3 regions of the Pandoraea sp. PE-S2R-1 genome follow, and region 1 is predicted to be linked to each of the others. Evidence: predicted binding sites of a transcription regulator. Region 1 holds the regulator's gene; each other region holds the start of a gene.
What was found. The regulator HrcA, encoded in region 1, represses chaperone genes, less so after heat shock. The targets are predictions, from matches to a motif close to TTAGCACTCNNNNNNNNNGAGTGCTAA.

Region 1 (4,697 bases):
ACGGCACCAGTGGCAGGCAGCGCACCGGTATGGTTCAGCGCGGGTTGCGCACCGTTCGGACCATTAGCACCGTTAGGACCGTTCTGCCCGATCGGCGCGCCCACTGGCCCACGCGTCCCGACCACGGTCACGCGCGGCTGAACGTGCGCTTGCGGCGCAGCAGCGCCCGGACGGTTATTCGGTGTGAACGCCAGCGGCGTGCCGCCGGCATTGGGCACGGCATGCAGGTTGCTCGTCAGTTCACGCGATGCCATCGGACGCGTCACCGGCGCGCGCGTAGCCAGCACCGGGCGGTTGAATGCGGCCATCGGCGGCACCCCGGCGGCCGGGCGGCTGTTGCCCACCAGACTCTGCTGCACCGGCGCAACGCCCGGTGTGTTGCCCACTCGCCAGTTCTGACCGGCACGCGGCGCCGCCAACGCCGTCGGCGCACCGACCGGGCGGCCCTGCACGAAGGCTTGTGCGGGCATGGTCGACACGGCACCGCGCACGTTGCGGTTCACATAGATGTTATTGATATTCGTAACGTTGTGGACGTTATTGATGTTGTTGATGTTGGTCGTACTGATCACCGTCGAACGATTGATGTTGGTGACGTACGACGAACTGGCGTGATACGCCGGGCGATACGGGTCGTGCGGTCCGAGTGCGAACCATGCCAGTCCGACGCCGCCCGCAGCAAACGCCACGCCCCACTGGTTGCCGCCGCTGCTGCCGCCGACCCAGCCGACGAGTGCCGGTGCATACACCGGACGCACGGCCACCGGCCCCGGCACCCAGCACCAGCGCGTATCGACGTACGCCCAGCGGCCATAGTGATAAGGTGCGAAGCCCCACGGCGCTTCGTCCACCCACGTCCAGCCCCACGGATCGACCCAGACCCAGTGCCCCGTGCGGTACGGCGCCCAGCCGGACGGCACGCTCGACGGCACCCACACGGCGCCATAGGTCGGCGTGTCTTGCCACGATCCGTAATCGTCGAGGCTCTCAAAGCCCGTCATGTCGCGCGGCACATAGCGGGCGGAGACGGACGCGTCTTCGCGAGCATCGCGCTCGCGCACCCATTGATCGAACGCGTCGGCGGCCAACGGCCCGGTCGGTTGCTGCACAAGGTTCTGCCCGGTGAAGGCGACGCGCTGCCCCTGACGCAGCGGCACCGACGCGCCTTGTCCGTACACGGTGCCCGCGCCTTGCCACACGCTGACGGTGGTCACGCCATTCGGGTCGACGTCGATGCGGTACTCGCCCGCCTGCTGCGGCACGAAGGCGAGATTGGGGGTATCGATTTCGTAAGGCTGGTTGGGATCGTAGCTGCGCAGACGCAAGCCGACGGTGCCTTGCGTTACGTTCAGTTGCACATTCTGGTCGGTCACGGCCGACAACGTGACGCTGGTGGAGGCACCGATGCGCACTGCCGTGCCACCGACATGCATTTCGGCGCGGCTGTTGCGGTCGACCCAGACGGCGTCGCCGGTGGTGAGCGGCCGGTTGCGGTCGGCATAACGCCAGTCGGTGGTACCGGCGGGCGCGTAGGTCACGGTGCCGTCGAACTCGCCGAGCCGCGCCACGCGTCCGGGCGGGTCGGCGCTCTGGGCTTGTGCCAGCGCGGGGGCGACCAGCGCACCGATGGCGCCGAACATCAGCCCGGCGCCAACTAAGCGAACCACGGTCCGCCATGAATTCAGGGGTTTCATACCGACTCCCGGCCCTTCCGGCGGACCCGCATGCGTAGCGTGTGCCGCGTGCCGCCTTGTTGTTCTGTCCGAATCCTTCGGCGAGTCAACCAGCCCATTCACCCCGCCGTAAGTGACACCTTGAGCGTAAGCCTGCCGCTTGTGACAGCGTGTAAATGAATGCTACGGGTTTGTAACGCGAATTCGGCGCGACGACAGGTGAAGACAGGTGAAGACACGGCAATAGACAGGCTGGCACCGGAATCGCGCGGGCGCCCTCACTCGGGCGCCTCGGGCTCAATGCTGGCTGAGCGCGTTCGAGAGCAGCTTGGCCGTGATATCGACGATGGGAATCACGCGCTCGTAGGCCATGCGTGTCGGGCCGATCACGCCCAGCGTACCGACCACTTCGCCGTCCACTTCGTACGGCGCGGTCACGACGGTCATCTCTTCGATGGGCACCAGACTCGACTCGCCGCCGATGAAGATCTGCACGCCCTGTGCGCGGCTCGATACGTCGAGCAGTTGCAGCAGGCCGGTCTTCGACTCGAACACGTCGAACAGCTTGCGCAGCCGTTCCATGCTGGACGACAAGTCTTCGACACCGAGCAAGTTACGCTCGCCCGAGATCAGCACGCTCTCTTCGCGCGTGGTATCGGCCATGGCGTCACTGCCGGCATCGACCGCCGCCTGCATCAGCGCACTCATGTCGGAACGCAGTGCATCGAGCTCGCCGCGCAAGTAAGCGCGCACATCGTCGAAGCTGTGACCGCCGAAATGGGCGTTCAGATAGTTGCCGGCTTCGACCAGTTGGGCGGGCGAGTAGTCTTTTTCGGTGAGGATGATGCGGTTCTGCACGTCGCCGTCGGGGGTGACGATGATGAGCAGCACGCGTTTTTCAGACAATCGCAGGAATTCGATCTGGCGGAAAACCTGACTGCGCCGCGGGGTCAGCACCACGCCCGCGAACTGCGACAGGTTGGACAGCACCTGCGCGGCAGACGCCACCAGTTGCTGCGGTCCGGCCGGTTGCAGGCGATTTTGCACCTGCGACGCGAGGCGATGCACGGCGTCTTCGAGCGGGCTCACGGAGAGCATGGTGTCGACGAAGAGGCGGTAGGCGCGCGGCGTGGGGATTCGACCGGCAGACGTATGGGGGCTGGCGACGAAACCCAGCGCCTCAAGGTCGGCCATCACGTTGCGGATGGTCGCCGGAGAGAGATCGAGGCCTGAATAACGGGAAAGCGTGCGCGAACCGACCGGTTGGCCATCGGCGATGTACCGTTCGATCAGGGTTTTGAGGAGAGTCTGCGCACGTTGATCTAGCATGGCAAAAATTGTAACGCGAAACGTACGCACGCGGCGTTTGGCGCGCAGGCGTGTCGGCACAATGGCACAGCCTGACTTTGCGCGGCATACGCGATGGTTGCTGTCATCGACTTATGGTGTAATGGCGGCATGAAAACAGGGAGCCCTTTCAAGACCGTAGCGCTCGTCGGGAAGTACCATGCCGACGGCGTTGCCGAACCGTTGCTCACGCTCGCGGCATGCATTGCCCAGCGCGGGCATCACGTCGTCTTCGAGCGCGATACGGCGCATAACATCGGCGCCGGTGCCGACCCGTACGGCACGCTCGATATTCAGGAGATCGGCACACAGACCGATGTCGCCGTCGTCGTGGGTGGCGACGGGACGATGCTCGGCGTCGGCCGTCAACTGGCCGCCTCAGGGGTGCCGCTGATCGGCGTGAACCACGGGCGCGTGGGTTTCATCACGGATATTCCGCTCGACGATATGCGTCAGGTGGTGCCGGCGATGCTCGAAGGTCATTTCGAAGCGGAGCAGCGCACGCTGCTCGCCGCACGCATCGACCGCGACGGGCAGACGCTTTTCGAGACGCTCGCGTTCAACGACGTTGTGGTGAACCGCTCGGGCATCTCGGGCATGGTGGAACTGCGCGTGGATGTGGACGGGCGCTTCATGTACAAGCAGCGCTCGGACGGCCTGATCGTCGCCACGCCGACCGGCTCGACGGCTTACGCGCTGTCGGCGTCGGGCCCGATCCTCCACCCGCGTCTCGGCGGTGTGGTGCTGGTGCCGATTGCGCCGCACGCGCTGTCGAACCGTCCGATCGTGCTGCCGGACTCCAGCGACATCGTGATCACGATCACGGGCGGACGCGAAGTCGGCGCGAATTTCGACATGCAGTCGTTTGCGGAACTGCGTCAGGGCGACAAGATTCTGGTGAGCCGCTCGGAGCATCAGGTGACGTTCCTGCATCCGGTCGGCTACAACTATTACGCGACGCTGCGCCGCAAGCTGCACTGGAACGAACATATCTCGGACGAAGACGCGCCGCAAAACTGAGTCTGCCCACACGCCACCCCACCCGGTGGCGTGTGTTTTTATGCGTACCGAGCGCAGGCCCGCATAAACGCCAGCCCAACACCGGTCCAACACCGACTCAACACCGGCCCTCCCGTTCGTCGCAAAGTCCCCTTATCATTGACGCTTCCCGCTGGCCCGCCGGGCCGGTGTCCGAACGTCAGGCACCCGATACCCCATGCTACGCAGTCTCTCGATTCGCGATTTTGTGATCGTCGATCGTCTCGATCTGGAATTCTCCGCCGGCTTTACGGTGTTCTCCGGCGAGACCGGCGCAGGCAAGTCGATTCTGATCGATGCGCTCGCGCTGGCCATGGGCGAGCGAGGCGACGCCAGCATGGTGCGCACGGGCCAGACGCGTGCGGACATCACGGCAGAATTTGCGGCGGATGCCGAAGCACGCCCGGATCTGGAAGCGTGGCTGCAAGCGCAAGCGCTCACGCTGGAGGAACACGGCGGCGTGCTGTTGCGCCGCGTGCTGGATACGACCGGGCGTTCGCGCGCGTTCATCAACGGCACGCCCGCGACGCTCACGCAATTGCGCGAACTCGGCGAGATGCTGGTGGACATTCACGGCCAGCACGCGCACCAGCAATTGCTCCGCCCGGACGCGCAGCGCCGCCTGCTGGACTCGCACGC
Region 2 (4,697 bases), on a different contig from region 1:
GGACGCCGCAGCGCGACCCGTTCGGTGTGGTGCACACGACCATCGACTACCCGGGCGTGCCCGTCGACCATACGAAGATTACGAAGAATCACCGCGCACTGAAGGATGTCGAGATCCCGCTGCGGCCGCACTTCGGCGTACTCGCCGTTGCGCCCGCGCAAGACGGTCTGATCGACTCGATTCCACCGTCGAGCTATGCGGGCAATCTGGACAACTGGCGTGTCACGCGCGGGGCCAGCGTGTTCTTGAAAGTGGCGGTGCCCAATGCCTTGCTGTCGATCGGCGACCCGCACGCGTCGCAAGGCGATGCCGAGCTGGGCGGCACGGCCATCGAATGTTCGCTCACTGGCAAGATTCAGTTGATCTTGCACAAGAAGGCGGCGATCCCCGCCAATGCGCCGTTTGCCGACCTCACGTATCCGCTGGTGGAAACCGCGCAGGAGTGGATCGTGCACGGCTTCAGTTCACCGAACCACCTCGCCGAGCTGGGGCAGAAGGCGCAAAGCCAGATCTACCTGAAGTCGACGCTTGACAGCGCCCTGCGTGACGCCTTTTACAAGGCGCGCCGGTTTCTGATGCAAGTGAACGGGCTGACGGAAGACGAGGCGAACGCGATCCTCTCCGTTGGTGTCGACTTCGGCGTCACGCAAGTGGTGAACGGCAACTGGGGCGTGCACGCCATCATTCGGAAGTGCCTGTTTCCGTCCTGATACGTCTGTCCTGAACGGCTACCGCCACACCGTCGCTACGGCGGCCGTCAGCAAGGCGACGGCGAGTGCGACGCCCGCCACACTGACAACATGCGCCATCACAAACGCGTTTGCCGATACCGGGGACTGATCCGGCGAATGTCCGCGCCTGGGCTCTTGCGGCGAGTCGATTTGAAATTGAGGCATGACGTAGCTCCTTTGATGGAGCCATCGTAATTAGCGCTCGACCATTCGAACAGCACATGGCAGGATATTTCAATGATGACAAATTCGAATGACTGATCATGAATGCGTTAGATATCGATGCCGTGCGGGCCTTTGTGCTGACGGTCGAACTCAAGAGCTTCACCCGGGCGGCCGAAGTGCTGAACTCCACCCAGTCGGCGGTCAGCGTCAAGATCAAGCGGCTGGAGGCGACACTCGGACACCGGCTGCTAGATCGCACGCCGCGTCAGGTCCGGCTGTCGGCAAGCGGACTCGCCTTTCTGGCGCCTGCCCGCGCGCTCGTCAGTGCCCATGAAACGGCGCTACAGGCATTCAGCGTTCAGACCCGGCGGTTGACTATCGGCATCAGCCACCATCTGGTCGGCGCCAATCTCCCCTTGTTGATACGACGCATGCACGACGCGGACCCCGGCGTGATTGTCGAGCTTCGCATTGCACCGTCGCGCGAATTGCTCGAATGCTACGACGCGACCGAGATCGACGCGTGCATTGTGCTGCGCCACGACACGCGGCGTCTCGACGGCGAGCGCATCATGGCGCAATCGTTCGGCTGGATGGCGGCGACGGACTTCGAACCGAGTGCCAACGGCGGGCTGCCGCTCGCGACGCAAGCCAAGCCGTGCAGCGTGCGCGCGATGGCCGTGAGCGCACTGGATGCTGCTGGCGTCGCGTGGCACGAAGTCTTTGTGGGGGGCGGTGTCGGCACGATTGGGGCCGCCGTGACCGCCGGGCTGGCCGTCGCGGCACTCGCCCACCGTGTTGCCCCGGTCGGGACCGTCGACGTGGGGCAGCGTCTTGGCCTCCCCCCGTTACCCGTGCGAGACGTGGTGCTGCACACCGGGCTCACCGATGCGCAGGCCAGACGCACGCTTCAGACGCTGAGCGCAGCGTTGCGAACGACCTGAGTCGTGAGGTGAAGGGAGATGCCTCGCTTTTGACCTGCTTTTGACCTGCTTTTGACCGGCTAATGCCGCTTAGAGATATCGATCCGAGAATCGATTATTGGATTGCAGCCCGATGTCATTTTTATACTGCAAACCAGTCTGGCACTCGACGATCAAGAGTGCCAATCGCTACCGATTTCTTATCTCTCTCCACCATCAAGCAGAAGCAAAAGGAAACGTCATGAGCCTTCGTCCCTTACAGGATCGCGTCATCGTCAAGCGTCTCGATCAAGAGACCAAGACAAGTTCGGGCATCGTGTTGCCCGATAGCGCCGCAGAGAAACCGGATCAAGGCGAAGTGCTCGCCGTGGGACCCGGCCGCCGCGACAAGGATGGCCGTCATATCGAACTCGACGTCAAGATCGGCGACCGTGTGCTGTTCGGCAAGTACGGCGGTCAGGTCGTCAAGGTCGACGGCAACGAACTGCTCGTCCTGCGCGAAGAAGACATCATCGCTGTCGTCGCCGCGCACTAATCCCCATTCATTTCTCTATTCAAAAAGGCGCAACCCATGGCAGCCAAAGACATCGTATTGCGCGACGCCGCACGCGCGAAGCTCGTTGAGGGTGTGAACATCCTCGCCGACGCCGTGAAGGTCACCCTCGGTCCGAAAGGCCGCAATGTCGTGCTCGAACGCAGTTTCGGCGCACCGGTCGTCACCAAGGACGGCGTATCCGTCGCGAAGGACATCGAGCTCGCCGACAAGCTTCAGAACATTGGCGCACAGCTCGTCAAGGAAGTCGCCTCGAAGACCAGCGATCTCGCGGGCGACGGCACCACGACGGCGACCGTACTGGCACAGGCCATCGTGCGTGAAGGCCAGAAGTACGTGGCCGCCGGGCTCAACCCGCTGGATCTGAAGCGCGGCATCGACCGTGCGGTCGGCGTGGCGGTCGACGCCTTGCGCGCCATCAGCAAGCCCACGACCACCAGCAAAGAAATCGCGCAGGTCGCGACTATCTCCGCCAATGGCGAAGAATCGATCGGTCAGCGCATCGCCGAGGCCATCGATCGGGTGGGCAAGGAAGGCGTGATCACGGTCGAAGACGGCAAGACGCTCGCTGACGAACTGGACGTGGTCGAAGGGCTCCAGTTTGATCGCGGTTATCTGTCGCCCTACTTCGTCAACGATCCCGACAAACAGATTGCGGCGCTGGAATCGCCGTTCGTGCTGCTGCACGACAGGAAGATCAGCAATATCCGCGATCTGCTGCCGTTGCTGGAGCAAGTCGCCAAGGCGGGCCGTCCGCTGCTCATCATCGCGGAAGACGTGGAAGGCGAAGCGCTCGCCACGCTGGTCGTGAACAACATTCGCGGCATTCTCAAGACGGTTGCCGTCAAGGCGCCGGGCTTCGGTGACCGCCGTCGCGCGTTGCTCGAAGACATTGCCATTCTCACTGGCGGTCAGGTGATCGCCGAAGAAACCGGGCTGTCGCTGGAAAAGGCAACGCTCGCCGAGCTGGGACAAGCCAAACGTATCGAAGTCGGCAAGGAAAACACGACCGTCATCGACGGCGCCGGTGAGGCCGTCAACATTCAGGCACGCGTCAAACAGATTCGCGTGCAGATCGAAGAAGCCACGTCCGACTACGATCGCGAGAAGTTGCAGGAGCGCGTGGCCAAACTGGCGGGCGGCGTGGCCGTTATCAAAGTCGGCGGCGCCACTGAAATCGAGGTCAAGGAAAAGAAGGATCGCGTCGACGACGCCCTGCATGCCACCCGGGCGGCGGTGGAAGAAGGCATTGTGCCGGGCGGTGGCGTGGCGTTGATCCGTGTGCGCGACAAGGTGCGCGAAGTGCGCGGCGACAACGCCGATCAGGACGCCGGCATCAAGATCGTGCTGCGTGCGCTGGAAGAACCGTTGCGTCAGATCGTGGCCAACGCGGGCGATGAGCCGAGCGTCGTCGTCGCGAAGGTGGCACAAGGCAGCGGCAATTTCGGCTACAACGCCGCGATTGGCGAATACGGCGATCTGGTCGAACTGGGGGTGCTCGATCCGACCAAGGTCACACGCACGGCGTTGCAGAACGCGGCTTCTGTCGCCGGCTTGCTGCTCACCACCGACGCGACTATCGTCGAATCGCCGAAGGCAAGCGCACCGGCGCTACCCGGCGCCGGCGGCGCGGGTGGATCTGATTTCGGCTTCTAAGCCAAACTAAGATCGCCTGAACACCATCAGCCGTAAAGACAACGGGCCCCATCCGACAAGGCATGGGGCCCGTTACTGTAAGGGGATTGCCCCCCGATCTCAGAACCGATGCTGGACGCCGATCTGCACGCCTTGCGCATCGGCACCCGGGTAGGCGACGGCCACGCCGGGCGTGGTCGACCCGGCCAGCGCATAGGCCGACGTGCCCTTGTTGAGCAGCACTGCCCCGCTCGCATATAGCCACGTGCGCTTGGACAGCCAATAGGCATACATCAGGCCCACGTGATCGGCGTTGCGCGCGGCGGGCGTGCGGTCATCGAGGTGGCTGTACACAAGCGCCAGTGTCGACGCCGGGTTGAAGCGGTACGCACCGGAAACCGTATAGACGTTCTTGTCCACCGAGCCATCGCTTTGCTGGGCGTGGTGAAAGCCCGCGTACAGCCGCACCGTGCCGAAGTCATACGAGCCGCCGCCAAAGAAGGCTTTGAGCGTGCTCGCATTCGTGGCGCTGTCCACCGATTGATAGCCGACGCCCAGGTCTACCGGACCGCGTGTGTAAGACGCCGTGAGGTGATAGTTGTTGATGCCGCTGCGCGGTGTCGTCGTGCTGTCACGCAAACCGAGCATCGCCTGCGCCGAAAAGCCCGCAATATCGGGCGTGCCGTAGTA
Region 3 (4,697 bases), on a different contig from region 1:
TGATCCCAAGGCTCGATCGCTTCAGCGCACAACACGCCGGCATCGATCTGATGATCCGGCTCCACACAGATGTGGCCGCCCCAGACCCGTATTCGGTCGACGTCGGCATCTGGCATCAGCGCGTGGAGGCAACCGGCTTCGTGTCTCGCAAACTACTGACTGACTACGTCATCGCCGTTTGCCGCCCCGAGTTGATCGATCGGCTCCCGAACTTCACGATCGACGATACGCCGACGCTGCCGATGCTGCGTTTTGCGCACCGGTCTTGGCGCGACTGGCTGGTCGCGGCGGGTCTGCCGCCACACGAGCCCACGCGCGGGCCAATTTTCGACGATGCGGGGTTGCTGCTACGCGCCGCCGTCGCCGGACAAGGGCTAGCGACCACGCGCAGCCTGCTGGTGCGCGACGCCATTGCGGCGGGCGAACTGGTGCAAGTGGGCGACGTCTGCATCCCACCGAGTCTTGAGTACTACGTGAGCTGGCGCGAGCATCATCCGCGCGAGCGCGCCATCCATGCGTTCTGGCAGTGGATGCAGGATGAGATTGCCGCGACAGTGCCACTCGGCAAGGGCATCGCACGCGGGGGCAAAACCGCGCGCCCATAAAAAAACGGCAACGAATTCGTGAGAACTCGTTGCCGCTTTTCTTTGGCGCGGACTTCGACGGTAAATCAATGCCAACCGTTGAAGTCCGACGACCGGGCAATCGGGGCACCCCGAACCATGGAGGCACCCCGGACATGCCGTCTCTTGCGAGACTTACATGCCCATGCCCATGCCGCCCATACCGCCCATGTCGCCCATACCGCCGCCCATCGGGGCATCTTCCTTCGGCAGTTCGGCAACAGCGCAGTCGGTCGTCAGCAGCAGGCCCGACACCGAAGCGGCGTTTTGCAGCGCGGTGCGCGTGACCTTGGTCGGATCGACAACGCCCATTTCCACCAGGTCGCCGTACTCACCCGTCGAGGCGTTGTAGCCGTAGTTGCCCTTGCCGGCAATCACGTTGGCCACCACGACGCTGGCTTCTTCGCCACCGTTCGCGACGATCTGACGCAGCGGCTCTTCCATCGCGCGCAGCACGATCTTGATACCGGCGTCTTGGTCAGCGTTGGCGCCCTTGATGTCGGCAACGGCCACGCGAGCGCGCAGCAGTGCAACACCGCCGCCCGGGACGATGCCTTCTTCCACGGCAGCGCGGGTAGCGTGCAGCGCATCTTCGACGCGTGCCTTCTTTTCCTTCATTTCGACTTCGGTCGCAGCACCGACCTTGATCACGGCAACACCGCCGGCCAGCTTGGCCACGCGCTCTTGCAGCTTTTCACGATCGTAGTCGCTGGTGGCTTCTTCGATCTGGGCGCGGATTTGCTTGACGCGTGCTTCGATGTTCACGGCTTCGCCAGCACCATCGATGATGATGGTGTTTTCCTTGCCGATTTCGATGCGCTTGGCTTGGCCCAGTTCGTTGAGCGTTGCCTTTTCCAGCGTCAGGCCGATTTCTTCAGCGATGACTTGGCCGCCCGTCAGGATGGCGATGTCTTCGAGCATGGCCTTGCGGCGGTCGCCGAAGCCCGGAGCCTTGACGGCGCAGGTCTTCAGGATGCCACGGATGTTGTTGACCACCAGCGTTGCGAGGGCTTCGCCTTCGACGTCTTCGGCGATGATCAGCAGCGGACGGCCAGCCTTGGCGACTTGCTCGAGCACCGGCAGCAGGTCACGAATGTTCGAGACCTTCTTGTCGAACAGCAGGACAAACGGGTTGTCCAGGATGGCGACTTGCTTTTCCGGGGTGTTGATGAAGTACGGCGAGAGGTAGCCGCGGTCGAATTGCATACCTTCGACAACGTCCAGCTCGTCTTGCAGCGACTTGCCGTCTTCGACGGTGATCACGCCTTCCTTGCCAACCTTGTCCATTGCTTCGGCGATACGGTCACCGATCGACGAATCGCTGTTGGCCGAGATCGAGCCGACTTGCGCGATTTCCTTGTTGGTCGTGCACGGCTTGCTGATCTTGCGCAGTTCTTCGATCGCAGCGGCGACAGCCTTGTCGATACCGCGCTTCAGATCCATCGGGTTCATGCCCGAGGCAACGTACTTCATGCCTTCGCGAACGATCGACTGAGCCAGCACCGTAGCGGTGGTGGTACCGTCGCCGGCGTTGTCGCTGGTCTTGGAAGCCACTTCCTTGACCATTTGCGCGCCCATGTTCTGGAGCTTGTCCTTCAGTTCGATTTCCTTGGCGACCGACACACCGTCCTTGGTCACCGTCGGGCCGCCGAAGCTGCGCTCGAGCACCACGTTACGGCCCTTCGGGCCCAGGGTCACCTTGACGGCATTGGCGAGGATGTTGACGCCCTCGACCATCTTGGCACGAGCGGAATCGCCGAAAACGACTTCTTTAGCTGCCATTGCAATAACTCCTTGAATTCTTTACGTAGATGTCTGGGGGGACAGTCTTACTTGACCAGAACGGCCATGATGTCTTCTTCGCGCATGACCAGGAGTTCCTGGCCATCGACCTTCACGGTCTGGCCGGCGTACTTGCCGAACAGGACACGGTCGCCCACCTTCACGTCGAGCACGATCGACTTGCCTTGATCGTCTTTCTTGCCCGGGCCAACCGCCAGGATCTCGCCCTGATCCGGCTTTTCAGCGGCGGCTTCAGGGATCACGATGCCCGATGCGGTCTTCGTTTCGTTGTCCAGGCGCTTGACAATAACGCGGTCATGCAAGGGACGAAGGTTCATTACAAGCTCCTCTTTTCTCTCAGTGAGATTGTCAAAACGATATATGCAAGATATTGCATATAAGATGAATTCATGACGTTAGCACTCTACACCAACGAGTGCTAATTATAGGGACGGGGTTTTACGATTTCAAGACGCGGGGTTTTCCCGGAGGTGAATATTCTTGGATGCGAAGGCTCGGCGTCGACGGGATCGACGCCACTTCAGCGGTCGATTGTCCCGTTTTTGACGATGCCTGACCGGCGAGGTTCCCCCGCCTAGCTGGCGCGTTCGGTCCGCCAGCGCCCGCCGAACCATGACAAATTCGGCAGAAACCGAAACAGCCCATGCGCGTCGATCCAGCGCGCGTAGGCCACATAGACCGGATCGCGAGACAGATGGCGCTCTTCGGTCCACGCCCGCATCGCGTAGAGACCGTTGACCCCGAGCAGCAGCAGGCAGTGGCGCAGCGCCTCATCCACTGGCCCGCGCGCCACGAACGGAATGAAGATCAGCCACCACGACAGATTCTTCGCCACATACGCCGGATGCTTGGTCCAGCGGTACGGGCCGTTGGTGATGATGCCGCGATGGGTGAGGTTGGAGAAGCGCCCGCCAAAGCTCACGGTGGCCCAGACGTAAATCATGGTCAGCAGCAGGATCGCGCTGCCCCAGATGCCGTAAAGCAGCGGAGACCCCCACAGCCACTCGCCCCATGCGAACCCGGTGTCGTAGTGCAGATACTGGCGGCCGATCAACGACCAGAACGGCTCGTAGCACGCCAGCGCCACCGCCCAGCCCAGCATGGTCGGCTCGGCCGAGCGCAGATGCGTATCGGCAAGCCGCAACGTCAGCAGGTAGCCCATCACCGTCAGGCCTACGTCGACGAAATAGCACAGGCCGTACAACAGATCGAACCAGGGTTTGAAGCCTGAGAGCTGACTGACATCGGCGCTCAGGAATCGGGCGAGGTCGTTGCACAGATAGCCGAACATCAACGGCAGAAAGAACCCCTTCACCAGCCAGCCAAGCAGATGCTGCCCGACGATGCGGCGGTCCACGTTGGCCCACTGCAACGTCACGAGCTGGCCAACGTGCCAATAGCCGTCCAACGGCTGCGGCATCCTGCGATCGACGAAGTAAAGATACGGCAGCGCCAGCACCAGCAAGGGCGGCATTATCAGCGTCAGCATCCGGTAGTAGCGATCGTAGAAGTCGCCGTGATACTCCGGGAACAGCCAGTACAACAGCGCGACGAACCCTAAGCTGCCCAACAGTCCGGTGAATTTGACGAGCGTGCGAGACCACGACGGATCGTCGCGCTCGAAACTCAATCCCGTCGACGCGCGCCGATACGTCTTCTGCCACAACAGGTCCACCAGCAGCACCGTCGCCGAGGTCATGCCGACCATGAACAGTGCACTCGCCACCACGTCGTCCCCGAAGGGGCGGTAGGCGCGCAGCAGGATCAGCGACAGGAGAAAGGCCACGAAACCGGCGGCGCCAACCGCGCCGTGTGTCGCCGAGCGGGGCCGCGCCGGCACAGGCGCCTCAGGATTGCCGGGGCCGCCGGGGTTGCCGGGGATATCTCGGTTGCCGCGGTTGCCGGGGCTGTCGGGGTTATGGCGTGCGGTGTCGGTCACGGTACCAGTCATGTCGTTCGTCATGTCTTCCGTCATGTCGTCCAATCGGTGGCACTACGGGGATACGATGTTGCTCGTCACGTCCGCGCTCACGACTGATGCTGCCCCACGATTCCGACGATCCTGACCATCCCGGGCAGCCCGCGCACGTCGCCATCATAGCTTGGCCCGGCCGCGCATAGGCGACTACTCAAAAGAGGGGATCGTCATCGTAAAAACTGCGTGCTAACGTCAGCCCCGGCCTCGCCGCAAAGCAACACAGGCAAGAACCTGCGGCATCCAAGCCTCATGTTCCGCCCCCTGCTCACGCTTCGGAGACCTCTCGCGATGAC

Region 2: the regulator HrcA is predicted to act here: its motif matches at 1,979-2,005, upstream of CDV44_RS08115 (co-chaperone GroES).
Region 3: the regulator HrcA is predicted to act here: its motif matches at 2,822-2,848, upstream of CDV44_RS26585 (co-chaperone GroES).

Annotation. Positions count from the first base shown of each region.
Region 1 covers NZ_NGUR01000017.1:192,037-196,733, reverse strand. Annotated here, with positions in the region: gene CDV44_RS24850 (DUF6600 domain-containing protein) at 1-1,667, opposite strand, end outside; gene hrcA (heat-inducible transcriptional repressor HrcA) at 1,971-3,002, opposite strand; gene CDV44_RS24840 (NAD kinase) at 3,096-4,040, shown strand; gene recN (DNA repair protein RecN) at 4,237-4,697, shown strand, end outside.
Region 2 covers NZ_NGUR01000009.1:229,616-234,312, forward strand. Annotated here, with positions in the region: gene CDV44_RS08105 (acetamidase/formamidase family protein) at 1-710, shown strand, start outside; gene CDV44_RS27990 (hypothetical protein) at 729-896, opposite strand; gene CDV44_RS08110 (LysR family transcriptional regulator) at 995-1,840, shown strand; gene CDV44_RS08115 (co-chaperone GroES) at 2,061-2,354, shown strand; gene groL (chaperonin GroEL) at 2,391-4,028, shown strand; gene CDV44_RS08125 (porin) at 4,128-4,697, opposite strand, start outside.
Region 3 covers NZ_NGUR01000019.1:84,080-88,776, forward strand. Annotated here, with positions in the region: gene CDV44_RS26575 (LysR substrate-binding domain-containing protein) at 1-605, shown strand, start outside; gene groL (chaperonin GroEL) at 759-2,405, opposite strand; gene CDV44_RS26585 (co-chaperone GroES) at 2,453-2,743, opposite strand; gene CDV44_RS26590 (isoprenylcysteine carboxylmethyltransferase family protein) at 3,001-4,401, opposite strand; gene CDV44_RS26595 (serine hydrolase) at 4,693-4,697, shown strand, end outside.